One region of the Cedecea selenatireducens genome, then DNA from elsewhere that is predicted to be linked to it. Evidence: predicted binding sites of a transcription regulator. Region 1 holds the regulator's gene; the other holds the start of a gene.
What was found. The regulator PhoB, encoded in region 1, activates phosphate uptake and scavenging genes when phosphate is short. The targets are predictions, from matches to a motif close to CTGTCATAAAACTGNCNNAT.
Positions count from the first base shown of each region.

Region 2: a site for PhoB is predicted at 2,789-2,808, ahead of uvrB (excinuclease ABC subunit UvrB). Genes of this name have one in related genera too.

Region 1 covers NZ_JBHIKW010000012.1:21,973-30,809, reverse strand. Annotated here, with positions in the region: gene sbcC (exonuclease subunit SbcC) at 31-3,186, opposite strand; gene sbcD (exonuclease subunit SbcD) at 3,183-4,400, opposite strand; gene phoB (phosphate response regulator transcription factor PhoB) at 4,600-5,289, shown strand; gene phoR (phosphate regulon sensor histidine kinase PhoR) at 5,312-6,619, shown strand; gene brnQ (branched-chain amino acid transporter carrier protein BrnQ) at 7,046-8,365, shown strand; gene proY (proline-specific permease ProY) at 8,437-8,837, shown strand, end outside.
Region 2 covers NZ_JBHIKW010000009.1:149,499-154,617, reverse strand. Annotated here, with positions in the region: gene yvcK (uridine diphosphate-N-acetylglucosamine-binding protein YvcK) at 1-510, shown strand, start outside; gene uvrB (excinuclease ABC subunit UvrB) at 521-2,536, opposite strand; gene ACE38U_RS15825 (ABC transporter ATP-binding protein) at 3,325-4,035, shown strand; gene ACE38U_RS15820 (helix-turn-helix transcriptional regulator) at 4,048-4,566, opposite strand; gene ACE38U_RS15815 (hypothetical protein) at 4,582-4,842, opposite strand; gene bioD (dethiobiotin synthase) at 5,018-5,119, opposite strand, start outside.

The sequences.
Region 1 (8,837 bases):
CACTTCCCTGGGAGTGAGCCAGGGTCAAGCTCAATCCACTGCAAAAACCTTATCCAGTCGGCTCACGCCCAGGCCGTTGATCTTCTTCACCTTAATTTGCACCGGGATCCGCTCTTTCATCGCCTCAACGTGGCTGATGACGCCGATAGTTTTGCCGCTTGCGTTCAGCGTATCCAGCGCGTCGAGCGCGGTATCCAGCGTCTGCGCATCGAGGGTGCCAAAACCTTCATCCAGAAACAGGGAGTCAATGCGGGTTTTATGGCTCACCAAATCGGATAACGCGAGCGCCAGCGCCAGACTCACCAGGAAACTTTCTCCGCCGGAGAGCGTGCGTGTATCCCGCACCGCATCTGCCTGCCAGGTATCCACCACCTGCAGCTCGAGCGCTTCGTTGTCTTTGCGCTGAAGCAGGTAGCGCCCGTGCAGGCGGTTAAGCTGATTGTTTGCCAGCCAGACCAGATTATCCAGCGTCAGCCCCTGGGCGAATTTACGGAATTTATCCCCTTCTTTGGAGCCGATGAGCGAATTGAGGTAGCCCCAGTCTTCCGCCTGCGCCTCACACGCTTTGATCTCCTGCATCAGCGCCTGCTGGCGAACCCGATTTTCCTCGTCATGACGCAGCTGCTGGGTGATTTGCCCCTGGCGAGAGGCGTTTTCGCGCAGCTGGAGAGTAAGCGCTGCGATACGTTCATCCAGCATGCTGACTTCGGTCTCTTCGCTCAGGGTTTCTGGCCGCCCTGAGAGATGCTGAGCCAGCGCGCTTTCAGCCTGTTCCAGCAGCGTAGTCTGTTGCTGCTGTTGGCGTTCCAGCTGCTGCTTACGTTGCTCAAGCTCAAGTCGCCCGGCCTCTTCCAGCAGCGCGCTTCGGAAGTCGGCTTCGTCGCTGAACTGGCTGGCCGAGAGCGCATTGCTGAACTGCTCCTGTGCCGCCGTGGCTTCTCTTTCACTTTGCTTCAGCTGTTCTTGCAGGGACTGACGCTGTCCTTCGAGCAGGTTGCAGTCGTTATGCAGCGTCTGCCAGTTTTGCAGCGCAGCCTGGCGCTCGTTTGCCTCCAACGGCGGCGGCGTTGAGCCGTCGTCCATTAGATTGGAGAGCAGCATCTCAAGGCTGGAAAGCTGCTGGTGAAGCTGCGGCAGCTTGTCCTGCTGTTGCTGCCATTGCAGGGATTCTTTTTGACGAGCTTCGAGCCAGTTTTGCTCTTCTCCCGGCTCGGGGCGCACAAGACCGGCCCGCTCCAGCGCTGCCTGTAGAGACGTGCGCTGTGCCATAAAGTCGGCACTCAGCTTTTCATGCTGCTGGCTGTCGCGCTGAAACTGCACCTCCAGCGCCTGACGCTCGCCTAGCTGGCGCAGCTGCTGTTCACGCTGTTCCTGCTCGTTAAGCCAGGCGGTGAGATCGTCCTGCGGCGTTAAAGCGATACCTGCTTCTGCACACTGCTGCTGCCAGCGGGCGGACAGAGAGGCTTCCTCTTCCTGCAGCGCGGTGCTTACCTGCACCAGTTTTTCGCGCTGTTGGCGTTGGGTATCAAGCTGACCTTTCAGGGCGAAGCCAAGCTCCGCGAGTTTGGCGACCTCTTGCTTAAGGGCGGCAAGACGCTGCTGGTTCTCGCCCGGCTCCAGCGTTTTATAGGCTTCTACGGCGGGATGTTGGGTTGAGCCGCAAAGCGGGCACGGGGAATCCGGTTGTAAAAGCGCACGCTCGGCTTCAAGGCTTTGAATGCGCCTTTCCTGCTCGACGACTTTTTCCAGATCGGCCTCATGCTGGCGTTTGTCTTTGTATTGCTGACGTTTTTGGCTGAGCTCAGCATCACGCCCGGCAATCAGTTTATCCAGTTCGGCAAGCTCCCGCTGCTGCTCGGCTTTACGTTTCTCCAGCGTGGCGAACTGTGGCTGCAGGGCGGCCAACTGCTGGCGAGCAGGCCGGGTTGCCAGCATTCGCTGTAAATGAGCGCTCACTTCATCAGGAGAAAGGCTAAGCGTCGGCTCCGGCAGCGCCTGCAGCTTTTGCTGGCTGGCCTGCAGCGTCTGCTGGAGCTCAGCCAGCTGTCTCTCATCACGCTGCTGCTGCGTAAACGCCATGCGCCAGCCCGTCAGCTCGGCGGCCCACAGGCGATAGCGGTCATTGGCGGTGAGCCAATCCTGTACCCGCAGTGCTTCTGACTGAAGCTTTTGAGCCTGCCCGGCGGCTAACAGGCGGGTTTGCTGACGACGAACGGTGAGCTGCTGTAAGCGGGTATTCACTTTCTCTGCGGCTTCGCCGTTTTGCCTTAACGTCTGCTGCTTTTCCTGCAACCGCTGCCAGTGAGGCCGCAGTTTTTCGGCAGGCAGGGCGCGGGTCAGCTTCGCCAGCATCGGCTCTGCGTCTTTAAGGGCCTGACTGGCACCGTTCAGCGCCTGCAGCTTCTGCTCTTTGTCGGCGGCGAGCCGGGCGCGCTGGCTGAGCCAGTGCTGATGTTGCTGTTGTTGCTGCTGTTCGTCCGACAGCTTTTTTTCTTCAAAAGTAAGCGCCTGCAAACTCTGCGTAAGCTGCTGTTGCTGCTCCTCATTCAATAGCGCAACGCCTGAAGCCTGGGCCAGCAGGTTTTCAAGACGGCTTTTGATTTGCTTATGATTTTCAAAGACCGCCGCAGACACGGTGCCGTAGATTTCGGTGCCGGTCAGCTCCTCAAGCAGCGAGGCGCGGTCGTTGGCGTCGGCGTTTAAAAAAGCGGCGAACTGCCCCTGGGAGAGCATCATCGAGCGGGTGAAGCGGTCGTAATCCAGCCCGGTAAGCGAGGCGACAATCTCAAGCTTGTCTTTAATTTTATCCGCGAGGATTTTGCCGTCGCTGATTTGGGCCAGCTCCACGCGCGGTGCCTGAAGGTTGCCGTTTGCCGCGTTACGGGCGCGGTTCTGGCTCCAGAAAGCCCGGTAGCCAACGCCTTTGACCTCGAACTCCACTTCGGCCAGGCACTCAGCGGTGTCCCTGGTCATCAGGTCGTTTTGCGACTGAGAAACGGTGCTGAGGCGCGGCGTTTTGTGGTACAGCGCCAGGCAAATTGCGTCGAGCAGGGTGGTTTTGCCCGCGCCCGTCGGGCCGGTGATAGCGAACAGCCCGTTGCTGGCGAAGGGCTCCTGGGTGAAATCAATTTTCCATTCGCCTTTCAGGGAGTTTATGTTTTTTAACCGCAGGCTTAAGATTTTCATGCCTGTTCCTCCTGCTGGTGCAAGTCTGAAAGGGTTTGTGCAAACAGCGTTCTTAACCGTGCGGCACGCTCGTCGCTGGTCTCTTCCTGGCTCAGCCGTCGCTCAAAAACTTCTTCAACGCTTAACTCGCTCAGCGTCTCTTTATGCTGGCTGGCAATGACCCGCTCGCGCTGTTCGCGGCTGCGGCGCAGCAGGACGACTTCGACCGGCAGTTCGTCGGTAAGCGCCTGGACCTGGCGCTGCATATCGTGCAGATATTCATCGGTGGCGATTTCGATATCCAGCCAGACTTTCGGCTCAGCCGGCGCATTTCGCCACTGTTCAAGCTGCTGCTCAATTTCACCCAGCGAACCTTTGACGATGGCCAGCGGCTGGCTAATGGGTACCTCCAGAGGTTCGACGCTTGCCAGCGCCGCGCCGCTAAACTCTACGAGAAACACACTTTTTGCTTTGCCGGTTTCGTCGAAACTCAGCGGAATAGGCGAACCGCTGTAGCGAATATGCTCGCTGCCGCCGATTTTCTGCGCGCGATGAATATGCCCGAGCGCGATGTAGTCGGCTGGCGGGAAGTGCTGCGCCGGGAACGCGTCCAACGTGCCGATATAAATGTCGCGAACCGCGTCAGATTTTGTTACGCCAACGGTAGTCAGGTGCCCGGTGGCGATAATCGGCAGCGGCCTGTCGCCGCGCAGGGCAACGGCGGCCTCATAGCAGTGCTGATAATGTTCGCTGATGGCTTCCATTAAAGAACGCTGTTTCTCATGACCAGACAGCCCGGCCTGGCTGCTTTGAATGTCGCGGGGGCGCAGGAAAGGAATGGGGCAAAGGATAGCGCCTGGCGTGCCGTCTTTTTGATTAAGGACCAGTGCCTGCTCGTCTTTGTTGTGGCGTGCGCTGGCAATCACTTGGGTATTCAGGCAGGCCAGCAGCTCGCGGGATTCGTTGAGCGTGGCAACGGAATCGTGGTTACCCGCCAGCACCACGAGCTGGCAGCCGGTGGCCTGCAGCTGCACCACAAAGCGGTTATACATTTCGCGGGCGTAGCTCGGCGGTGAGCCGGTATCAAAGATATCCCCCGCGACAATAATCGCCTCCGCCTGATGTTCGAGCGCGGCGTTTATCAACCAGTCGAGAAAGGCCTGGTGTTCAGAAGCCCGGCTTTTGGTATAGAAGTTTTGGCCGAGGTGCCAGTCTGAAGTGTGGAGAATGCGCATAACCTGTCCCATGGCAAAGAGGCGAATGACCGATTATAAGCTATTGAGTCAGAAGCGTAACCGTCAGCAAAAATCTGGGGCTGTCATAATTCAAAAAGGTGAAATATCTGGCCGTAATCTTTTTCATAAATCTGTCACAAATCTGACGCATACTGGCGCACAATTAATAAGAGATGGTCTCTTTTCAACAGGGTAAATCATGGCGAGACGCATTTTAGTCGTAGAAGATGAAGCTCCGATTCGTGAAATGGTGAGCTTTGTGCTCGAGCAAAATGGCTTCCAGTCGGTAGAGGCGGAAGATTATGACAGCGCGGTTAACCTGCTGATTGAACCTTTCCCCGATCTGATCCTGCTGGACTGGATGCTGCCAGGTGGTTCAGGGATCCAGTTCATCAAGCACCTGAAGCGTGAGGCATTAACTCGCGAGATCCCGGTGATGATGCTGACCGCCCGCGGCGAAGAAGAAGATCGCGTCCGCGGCCTTGAGGTCGGTGCCGACGACTACATCACCAAGCCGTTCTCCCCGAAAGAGCTGGTGGCACGTATCAAAGCCGTGATGCGCCGTATTTCACCGATGGCGGTGGAAGAGGTGATTGAGATGCAGGGCCTGAGCCTTGACCCTTCATCGCACCGCGTGATGACCGGTGAAGATCCGCTCGACATGGGGCCAACCGAATTTAAGCTGTTACACTTCTTTATGACCCACCCGGAGCGCGTTTACAGCCGTGAACAGCTGCTTAATAACGTGTGGGGGACTAACGTTTACGTTGAAGACCGTACCGTAGACGTGCATATTCGCCGCCTGCGTAAAGCTCTGGAAACAAGTGGTCATGACAAAATGGTGCAAACAGTTCGCGGCACGGGTTATCGTTTTTCAACCCGTTTCTAATATGCTGACAGGAGCGTGACGCGTGCTGGAACGGCTGTCATGGAAAAGGCTGGTACTGGAGCTGATGCTCTGTTGTTTACCGGCGGCGATTCTCGGATTGATTTTTGGCCATCTGCCGTGGTTCTTACTGGCGGCAGTGACCGCCCTGTTAAGCTGGCATTTCTGGAATTTACTTCGTCTCTCCTGGTGGCTGTGGGTTGACCGCAGCATGACCCCGCCGCCCGGGCGGGGAAGCTGGGAGCCTTTGCTTTACGGGCTGCACCAGATGCAGCTGCGTAATAAAAAGCGCCGTAAAGAGCTGGGCAACCTTATTAAGCGGTTCCGCAGCGGTGCGGAATCACTGCCTGATGCGGTGGTACTGACCACCGAAGAAGGCACTATTTTTTGGTGTAACGGCCTGGCGCAGCAACTGCTTGGCCTGCGCTGGCCCGACGACAGCGGCCAAAATATTCTCAACCTTCTGCGTTACCCTGAATTCACTCAATACGTAGCGAAGCAGCAGTTCGGCCGCCCGCTGACGCTGGTGCTGAACAACGGCCGTCATCTTGAGTTCCGCGTGATGCCTTATGCCGACGGGCAGTGGCTGATGGTGGCGCGTGACGTCACGCAGATGCACCAGCTTGAAGGCGCTCGCCGTAACTTCTTTGCCAACGTCAGCCACGAGCTGCGCACCCCGCTGACCGTGTTACAGGGTTATCTGGAGATGATGCAGGATCAGGCGCTGGAAGGGCCGCTCAAGGACAAAGCGTTGCATACCATGCGTGAGCAAACGTCGCGTATGGAAGGGCTGGTCAAACAGCTGCTCACCTTATCGAGGATTGAGGCTGCACCGGCGATTTCGATGAACGAAAAAATCGACGTGCCGCTGATGCTGCGCGTGGTGGAGCGCGAGGCGCAAACGCTAAGCCAGCAGAAGCAAACGCTCACTTTTAACGTCGAGCCTGGGCTTCAGGTTTACGGCAACGAGGAGCAGCTTCGCAGCGCTATCTCGAACCTGGTGTATAACGCCGTAAATCACACGCCGGCCGGGACCCATATTACGGTCACCTGGCGCAAGCTGCCTCACGGCGTGGCGTTTAGCGTCAGGGATACCGGGCCTGGAATTTCCGCCGAGCATCTTCCTCGCCTGACCGAGCGCTTTTACCGGGTCGATAAGGCGCGCTCTCGCCAGACGGGCGGCAGCGGGCTTGGGCTGGCTATCGTTAAGCATGCCCTTAGCCACCATGATGCGCGGCTGGAGATCGAAAGCCAGCCGGGGCAGGGATCGACGTTTTCGTTTATTCTGCCAGAACGCCTGATTGCTCATGATTCTGCGGCGGTTGCACATTAACTCGCCATAACCGTCAAGTCCGCTTTCCACAGGCCAGTTTTCTGGCCTTTTTTGTGCGTATTTTCACCACTCGTTAAGTGATGAATATCGAATTGATGCTTTTTTGTCCGAATGATAAGCCATAACAAAAGCGTATAATCAACTTTATTCACTGGTTATGCGTATTTATAAAGGATATATTTCTGGTTTCCCGATCCCTTCTTGTCTTCAAACGCTATAAGCGTTTTAATTGCCCCCCTGTTATTACCAGACCGACTGAAATTGAGTGGTAATTCGACTAACTATTCTTCGCCACCGATCTGGAGAAGCATATTCCGCTGTCGTTACCGGTAATAGCCGCGTTTTTACCGAACGTTATCTGGACTGAACCTCGGTTTAAAAATTTGAGCATTTTCAACACCACACATCCACAGGCTGCTTTATTTTATGACCTATCATTTGAAATCTCGTGACATCATCGCTCTGGGCTTTATGACCTTTGCGCTGTTTGTGGGCGCGGGCAACATCATTTTTCCTCCTATGGTCGGCTTACAGGCTGGCGAGCACGTCTGGACGGCGGCGCTTGGCTTCCTGGTGACCGCAGTAGGTTTACCTGTTCTGACTATCGTGGCGATCGCACGCGTGGGCGGGGGTATTGATAGCCTCAGCTCGCCGATTGGCCGCCGTGCCGGCATTTTGCTGGCAACCGTCTGCTACCTGGCCGTAGGGCCGCTGTTTGCCACGCCGCGTACCACCACCGTTTCTTTTGAAGTGGGGATTGCTCCGCTGACAGGCATGGGCGATATGCCGCTGTTTATCTACAGCCTGGTGTACTTTGCGCTGGTGATCGGCATTTCTCTGTATCCCGGCAAGCTGCTGGATACCGTGGGCCACGTGTTGGCGCCGGTGAAAATCATCGCGCTGCTGATCCTGGCGGCCGGTGCAGTGTTGTGGCCAGCCGGCGGCCTGAGTACGGCGACTGAAGCCTACCAGAACGCGGCGTTTTCTAACGGCTTTGTGAACGGCTACCTGACGATGGATACCCTGGCTTCGCTGGTGTTCGGGATTGTTATCGTTAATGCTGCCCGCTCCCGTGGCGTGACCGAATCTCGCCTGCTGACCCGCTACACCATCTGGGCTGGACTGATTGCCGGTATCGGCCTGACGGTTATCTACCTGGCGCTGTTCCACCTGGGGTCCGATAGCGCGAACCTGGTCGATCAGAAAGCCAACGGTGCGGCTATTCTGCACGCCTATGTCGCTCATACCTTTGGTGGGGCAGGAAGCTTCTTCCTCGCGGCGCTGATTTTCCTGGCCTGCCTGGTCACTGCCGTTGGCCTGACCTGTGCCTGCGCGGAGTTCTTTAGCCAGTATCTGCCGCTCTCTTATCGCTCGCTGGTGTTTATCCTCGGTCTGTTCTCGATGATTGTATCCAACCTGGGCCTGAGCCATCTGATTCAGATCTCTATCCCGGTGCTGACGGCAATCTATCCGCCATGTATCGCACTGGTGGTGCTGAGCTTTACTCGTCCGTGGTGGAACAATTCCACCCGCGTTATTGCGCCGGCGATGCTGATAAGCCTGCTGTTTGGTATGATTGACGGCGTTAAAGCTTCGGCCATCAGCGACGTGCTGCCTGGCTGGGCGGCGAAACTGCCGCTGGCGGATCAGGGACTTGCCTGGCTGCTGCCGACCGTCGCGATGGTGGTTATCACCGCTATCTGGGACAAAGCAGCAGGGCGCCAGGTGACCTCCGCCGCCCACTAAGTTTTTGATTGCTATGTAACCACGGAGTCGTCCTCCGTGGTTTTTTTATTGTAAAGCGTGGTACTGGATTAATGGAAAACACCAACAAGCTCAAGCGCGGTTTGAGCACCCGGCACATTCGATTTATGGCGCTGGGGTCGGCGATTGGAACAGGGCTGTTTTACGGTTCGGCGGACGCCATCAAAATGGCGGGGCCGAGCGTGCTGCTGGCGTATATTATCGGCGGCGTGGCGGCCTACATCATCATGCGCGCGCTGGGCGAAATGTCGGTGCACAACCCTGCGGCCAGCTCGTTTTCACGTTATGCCCAGGACTACCTGGGGCCACTGGCAGGTTATATCACCGGCTGGACCTACTGCTTTGAAATATTGATTGTTGCCATCGCCGACGTGACCGCCTTTGGGATCTATATGGGCATCTGGTTCCCGGCGGTGCCGCATTGGGTCTGGGTGCTGAGCGTGGTGCTTATTAT
Region 2 (5,119 bases), on a different contig from region 1:
CACCCGGTCGATTTGATGGCGACCGATGACCAGGGCAACACCGTTTATGGCGAAGTCAGCATCGACCAGTTGCTTAACCCACCACAGGATCTGGCGGTTTACCCTAAAGCACCGGCCACGCGTGAGGCCCTTGAGGCCATTGCCGAAGCCGATTTGATCCTGATTGGCCCCGGGAGTTTTTATACCAGCCTGATGCCTATTCTGCTGCTTGAAGAGATGGATCAGGCGTTGCGCCGCACCCCAGCGCCGATGGTGTATATCGGAAATTTGGGCAAAGAGCTTAGCCCTGCCGCGGCCAGCCTTTCACTGCGCCAAAAACTGGAGCTGATGGAACAACATATTGGAAAACGTGTTGTGGATGCCGTGGTAGTTGGCCCCCAGGTCGACGTCAGCGAAGTGAGCGACAGGCTGGTGATTCAGCTGCCGCTGGAAGCCAGTGATATTCGATATCGGCACGACCGCCAGCTGCTGCGAGCCGCTTTAGAAGAAGCGGTGCAGCAGCTCGGCTAAGCCTCACCGCTTACGAAGCGGCGATAAACAGTTCGCGCAGCTTGTGAAGCTGGTCGCGAATCTGCGCCGCTTCTTCAAACTCAAGATTCTGTGCGTGTTCCAGCATCTTCGCTTCAAGCTGGTGTATTTTCTGCTGCAGCGCTTTCGGCGTCATCACGATTTCATCATCTTCAATCACGCTACGCGCTTTGGTTTTAGCCCGCCCTTTGGTCTTCGCCATGCCTTCGCCAAGCTGCAGGACGTCTACCACTCGCTTATTAAGCCCCTGCGGCGTAATACCGTTCTCTTCGTTGTAACGCTGCTGCTTCTCGCGGCGGCGCTCGGTTTCGCCAATCGCCTTCGCCATCGACGGGGTAATTTTGTCGCCGTAGAGAATCGCTTTGCCGTTAATGTTACGCGCCGCGCGACCGATGGTCTGGATAAGCGAACGCTCGGAGCGCAGGAAGCCTTCTTTGTCCGCATCGAGAATCGCCACCAGCGACACTTCCGGCATATCCAGACCTTCTCGCAGAAGGTTTATCCCTACCAGCACGTCAAACTCACCCAGGCGCAAATCGCGGATGATCTCCATACGTTCTACGGTGTCGATATCCGAGTGCAGATAACGGACACGCTCGCCGTGCTCTTCGAGGTATTCGGTCAGGTCTTCCGCCATACGTTTCGTCAACGTTGTCACCAGCACGCGTTCGTTAACGGCCACGCGCTTGCGAATTTCCGAGAGCAAATCATCCACCTGAGTGCCCACGGGACGCACCTCAATCAGCGGATCGAGCAGCCCGGTAGGACGTACAACCTGGTCAACGATGTCCTCGCCGGATTTCTCAAGCTCGTAGTTACCCGGCGTGGCGGAAACGTAGATAGTTTGCGGGGCCAGCGCTTCAAACTCTTCGAATTTTAGCGGGCGGTTATCCAGCGCGGACGGAAGGCGGAAGCCATATTCCACCAGCGTCTCTTTACGCGCACGGTCTCCTCGGTACATCCCGCCAATTTGCGGAATGGTGACGTGGGATTCATCCACCACCAGCAGGCCATCGGCCGGAAGGTAGTCAAAAAGGGTTGGCGGCGGCTCGCCGGGACCACGTCCTGAAAGATACCGAGAGTAGTTTTCGATACCCGAGCAATAGCCCAGTTCGTTCATCATCTCGAGATCAAACTGGGTACGCTGGGCAATACGCTGTTCTTCCAGCAGTTTATTATTGGCGAGCAGAAATTTACGGCGATCGGCCAGCTCAACCTTGATGTCTTCCATCGCCTGCACAATGCGCTCACGCGGCGTAACGTAGTGCGACTTAGGATAGATGGTGAAGCGCTGAATGGTTTGATCGATCTGCCCGGTCAGCGGATCAAACAGCGACAGCCTCTCAACTTCTTCGTCGAACAACTCCACGCGCAGCGCAAGGTCATCCGACTCTGCCGGGAAGATATCCACCACCTCCCCTCTCACGCGGAACGTGCCGCGCTGGAAAGCCTGATCGTTACGCGTGTATTGCAGCTCGGTCAGGCGGCGCAGGATCGAACGCTGGTCGATGATCATGCCCTTCGTCAGGTGAAGCATCATCTTGAGGTACAAATCAGGGTCGCCCAGGCCGTAGATTGCCGACACGGAGGCCACCACGATAACGTCTCTGCGTTCAAGCAGTGCCTTCGTCGCCGACAGACGCATCTGTTCAATGTGCTCGTTTACCGAGGCGTCTTTTTCAATGAAAGTGTCCGAGCTTGGGACATAGGCCTCTGGCTGGTAGTAGTCGTAGTAGGAGACGAAAAACTCAACCGCGTTGTCCGGGAAAAACTCTTTCATCTCGCCATAAAGCTGCGCTGCCAGCGTTTTATTCGGTGCCAGCACCATCGTCGGACGCTGAAGGTCGGCAATAACGTTTGCCACCGTGAAGGTTTTACCCGACCCCGTTACGCCCAGCAGCGTCTGGTGCGCCAGTCCGTTTTCAAGCCCGTCTTTCAGGCGATGGATTGCTTCTGGCTGGTCGCCAGAAGGCTTAAATGCTGAATTCAGTTTGAACGCTTTACTCATGAACGGGCTACCTGATGAAGAAACGACCGGGCCGGAGAGTAATTTTACCCGGCAGCGTGATTTTTGCCAGTAGAAAACTGTATAAAACACCAGTTCTCATTTTTACTACGCCTGCTAACCAATACATTTTGCCGTTTTGTTTGCCCACAATTTCCCCCTTTGCCAGATAAATCTCCAGCCGCCAGCGGTTATCCCCAAATTTTTTCGCCTTTTAACATTTGTCAAGGGAGGTAAGGAAACCACAGGCCCATTGTTTGACAGTTTTATTGCAGCAGTTGATTTTATTTAAGCGATTGAATTTAAGTAGATATTTCATAAAGACCGGTTTCGCGCCAATTTGCCCGCAGGCCGCGCCCGCTCTCGCTTTCATCAAGTTTTCTAACTCTAATGCACAAGGTTATCCACAGGAATAGTGGATAACTGCAGCAAGCCCTTTTGCTTAGCCACTTGGAAAAACCCCTGATCTTTCTGTGCCGGGGTCGAAAAAAAAATTTCGCTAATTTTTTTGCTTCTATTCATTCGATTTCGCTATACCCGGCCACGTTGAGCAAGATCTCGAAATCGAGATATATCCTGAGGTTAAAAGGCGTTTTATTGCACCAAATTCGTTCTTTTTAGCACCTGTCAGGTGCAGCGAAGCGGGAGCCTCTACCTCATCCTCCCCCCGCCCGGGAGACAATACTCAGTTTTATCCTGGAGAGAGGGTCGTTTTCAGGCTTTATCACCAAGCTGGCAAGCTAATTGCAGCATATCCATGGGGAAGCCTCCCCCAACCAAGGAGATGAGCCATGCTGAGCTTACGCGCTGTTAATCAGTTCTACGGTGACAATCACATATTGTGGAATCTTGACCTCGAACTGACGCCGGGCGAATGCACCTGCGTGCTTGGCGCGCCCGGACAGGGGAAAACCACGCTGGTAAACTGCATTACCGGCTACTTGCCCGTACAAAGCGGCAGCATGCTGTGGCAGCAGGCAGGATTGCCACCGGAGGATCTGGTCAATAAGCCCGTTGAGAGCCGCGCCGCGCTTGGTATCAGCTACGTTCCACAGGACAGACGCATCTTTTCCCAACTGAGCGTCGAGGAGAACCTGCAAATCGCGATGATGGCGGGTCACCGGACGCCCCGGGTCATCCCTGCGCTCATTTACGATCTTTTTCCCGAACTCTACAGCCTGCGGCAGGTGAGAAGCGGTGAACTCCAAACGGATTTGCAGCAGCAGTTAGCGCTTGCCAGAGCGCTGGTCTTACAGCCTAAGCTGCTCATACTGGATGAGCCCACTCTGGGCGGAGGCCAGCGCTTCATCACGGAAATGGGCAACCTTATTCGGCGCCTGAACCGCGACTTTGGCCTGACCATTCTGCTGGTTGAACAGCGTCTGTCGTTTATACGTCGTGTAGCAGACAAATTTTGCCTGTTGCACAAAGGCAGAAATGTCGCTCAAGGCAATGTTTCTCAGCTTGATGATAAGCTCGTCGCGGGCTGGCTGGAGCCTTGAACGCTCTCCCTCTTAAAGGTTTTCCAGCCGTGCCTGAAATGCCGGATTCAGAGCGGTTAATGCCCGGCGAAGATTGCACTGGCGGGTCACTTTTGCAACATCCAGCAGCGGCGCAGGTATCGACTTCACGCCGGTGCTATTCATCCAACGTAAAACCGTTTCTAGATTCCACAACGCGGTTTTTCCGTCGTGTATCGGCGTGGGAAACGCTTCGCGGGAAACCATCACTTTTCGAATATACTGCCGGGAAACGCCCAGCAGTTCGGCTACGTCGCTCAGCCCAACTAAATCAGGTGCGGCTTCAACCAGCGAAGCACCTGGAATAATGCGAGAGACGTCCTTTAGCGCGCTCAGCAGTGCATCTTCTGCACCGTTGGCTTGACGGGTGAAGTTCAGGGCGATACGCCCCGTTACGCCTATGCCAATAAGGGCATCATCACAGCCCCCTGCTCCCAGCATGCCAACCCACTGCTCAGGTTCCTTCTGGCTATTGGGCAGGTTAAAAATAAGCGTAAACGTGTATTCCGCCATGATGCGTTCTCCTTGTTAGTGCAGGACGCTGCGGGATGCTATGTTTGCACATCCGTCCACAAGCCTGCGAATTTGCCTGGCATGGTTCTCTGCATTTCGCGGCGTGCTCCACACGCAGCTGATGCAAAACTCTCCGCAGCGGCAGGCTTTATCGTTCCACGGACAATAAAGTTTTCCCCAGCAGTGAGAACCGCCCTCTTTGACCCGCCATCCTTGAAATTCGGCGTAGCTTAATGCCGCTTCTATTTCTTTTTGCGGGTGCCGTTTTCTTGCCATATCTCCTCCGGCTAAAAAATCATCTCATAAAGGTTGTCATATGACAACTCAATTATGAAATACTCTATACTCTTTGCCGGCAGAGAAAAATCTTCGTCTTTGGGGAATGTGTTAAAGCGGGAGCCAGCCCGAGGCGCTGCTGCGAGCGTGGCTTTTGTTGCGTTAGTTTTGCGGCTTATACCGCAATGACGGAGAGATCGAGATAGTGGCCAAGCGAGGTTTCATCGCTGATATCCTCAAGCCAGGGGATCTCCCCCAGCAGAGGTGCCGGGAGCCG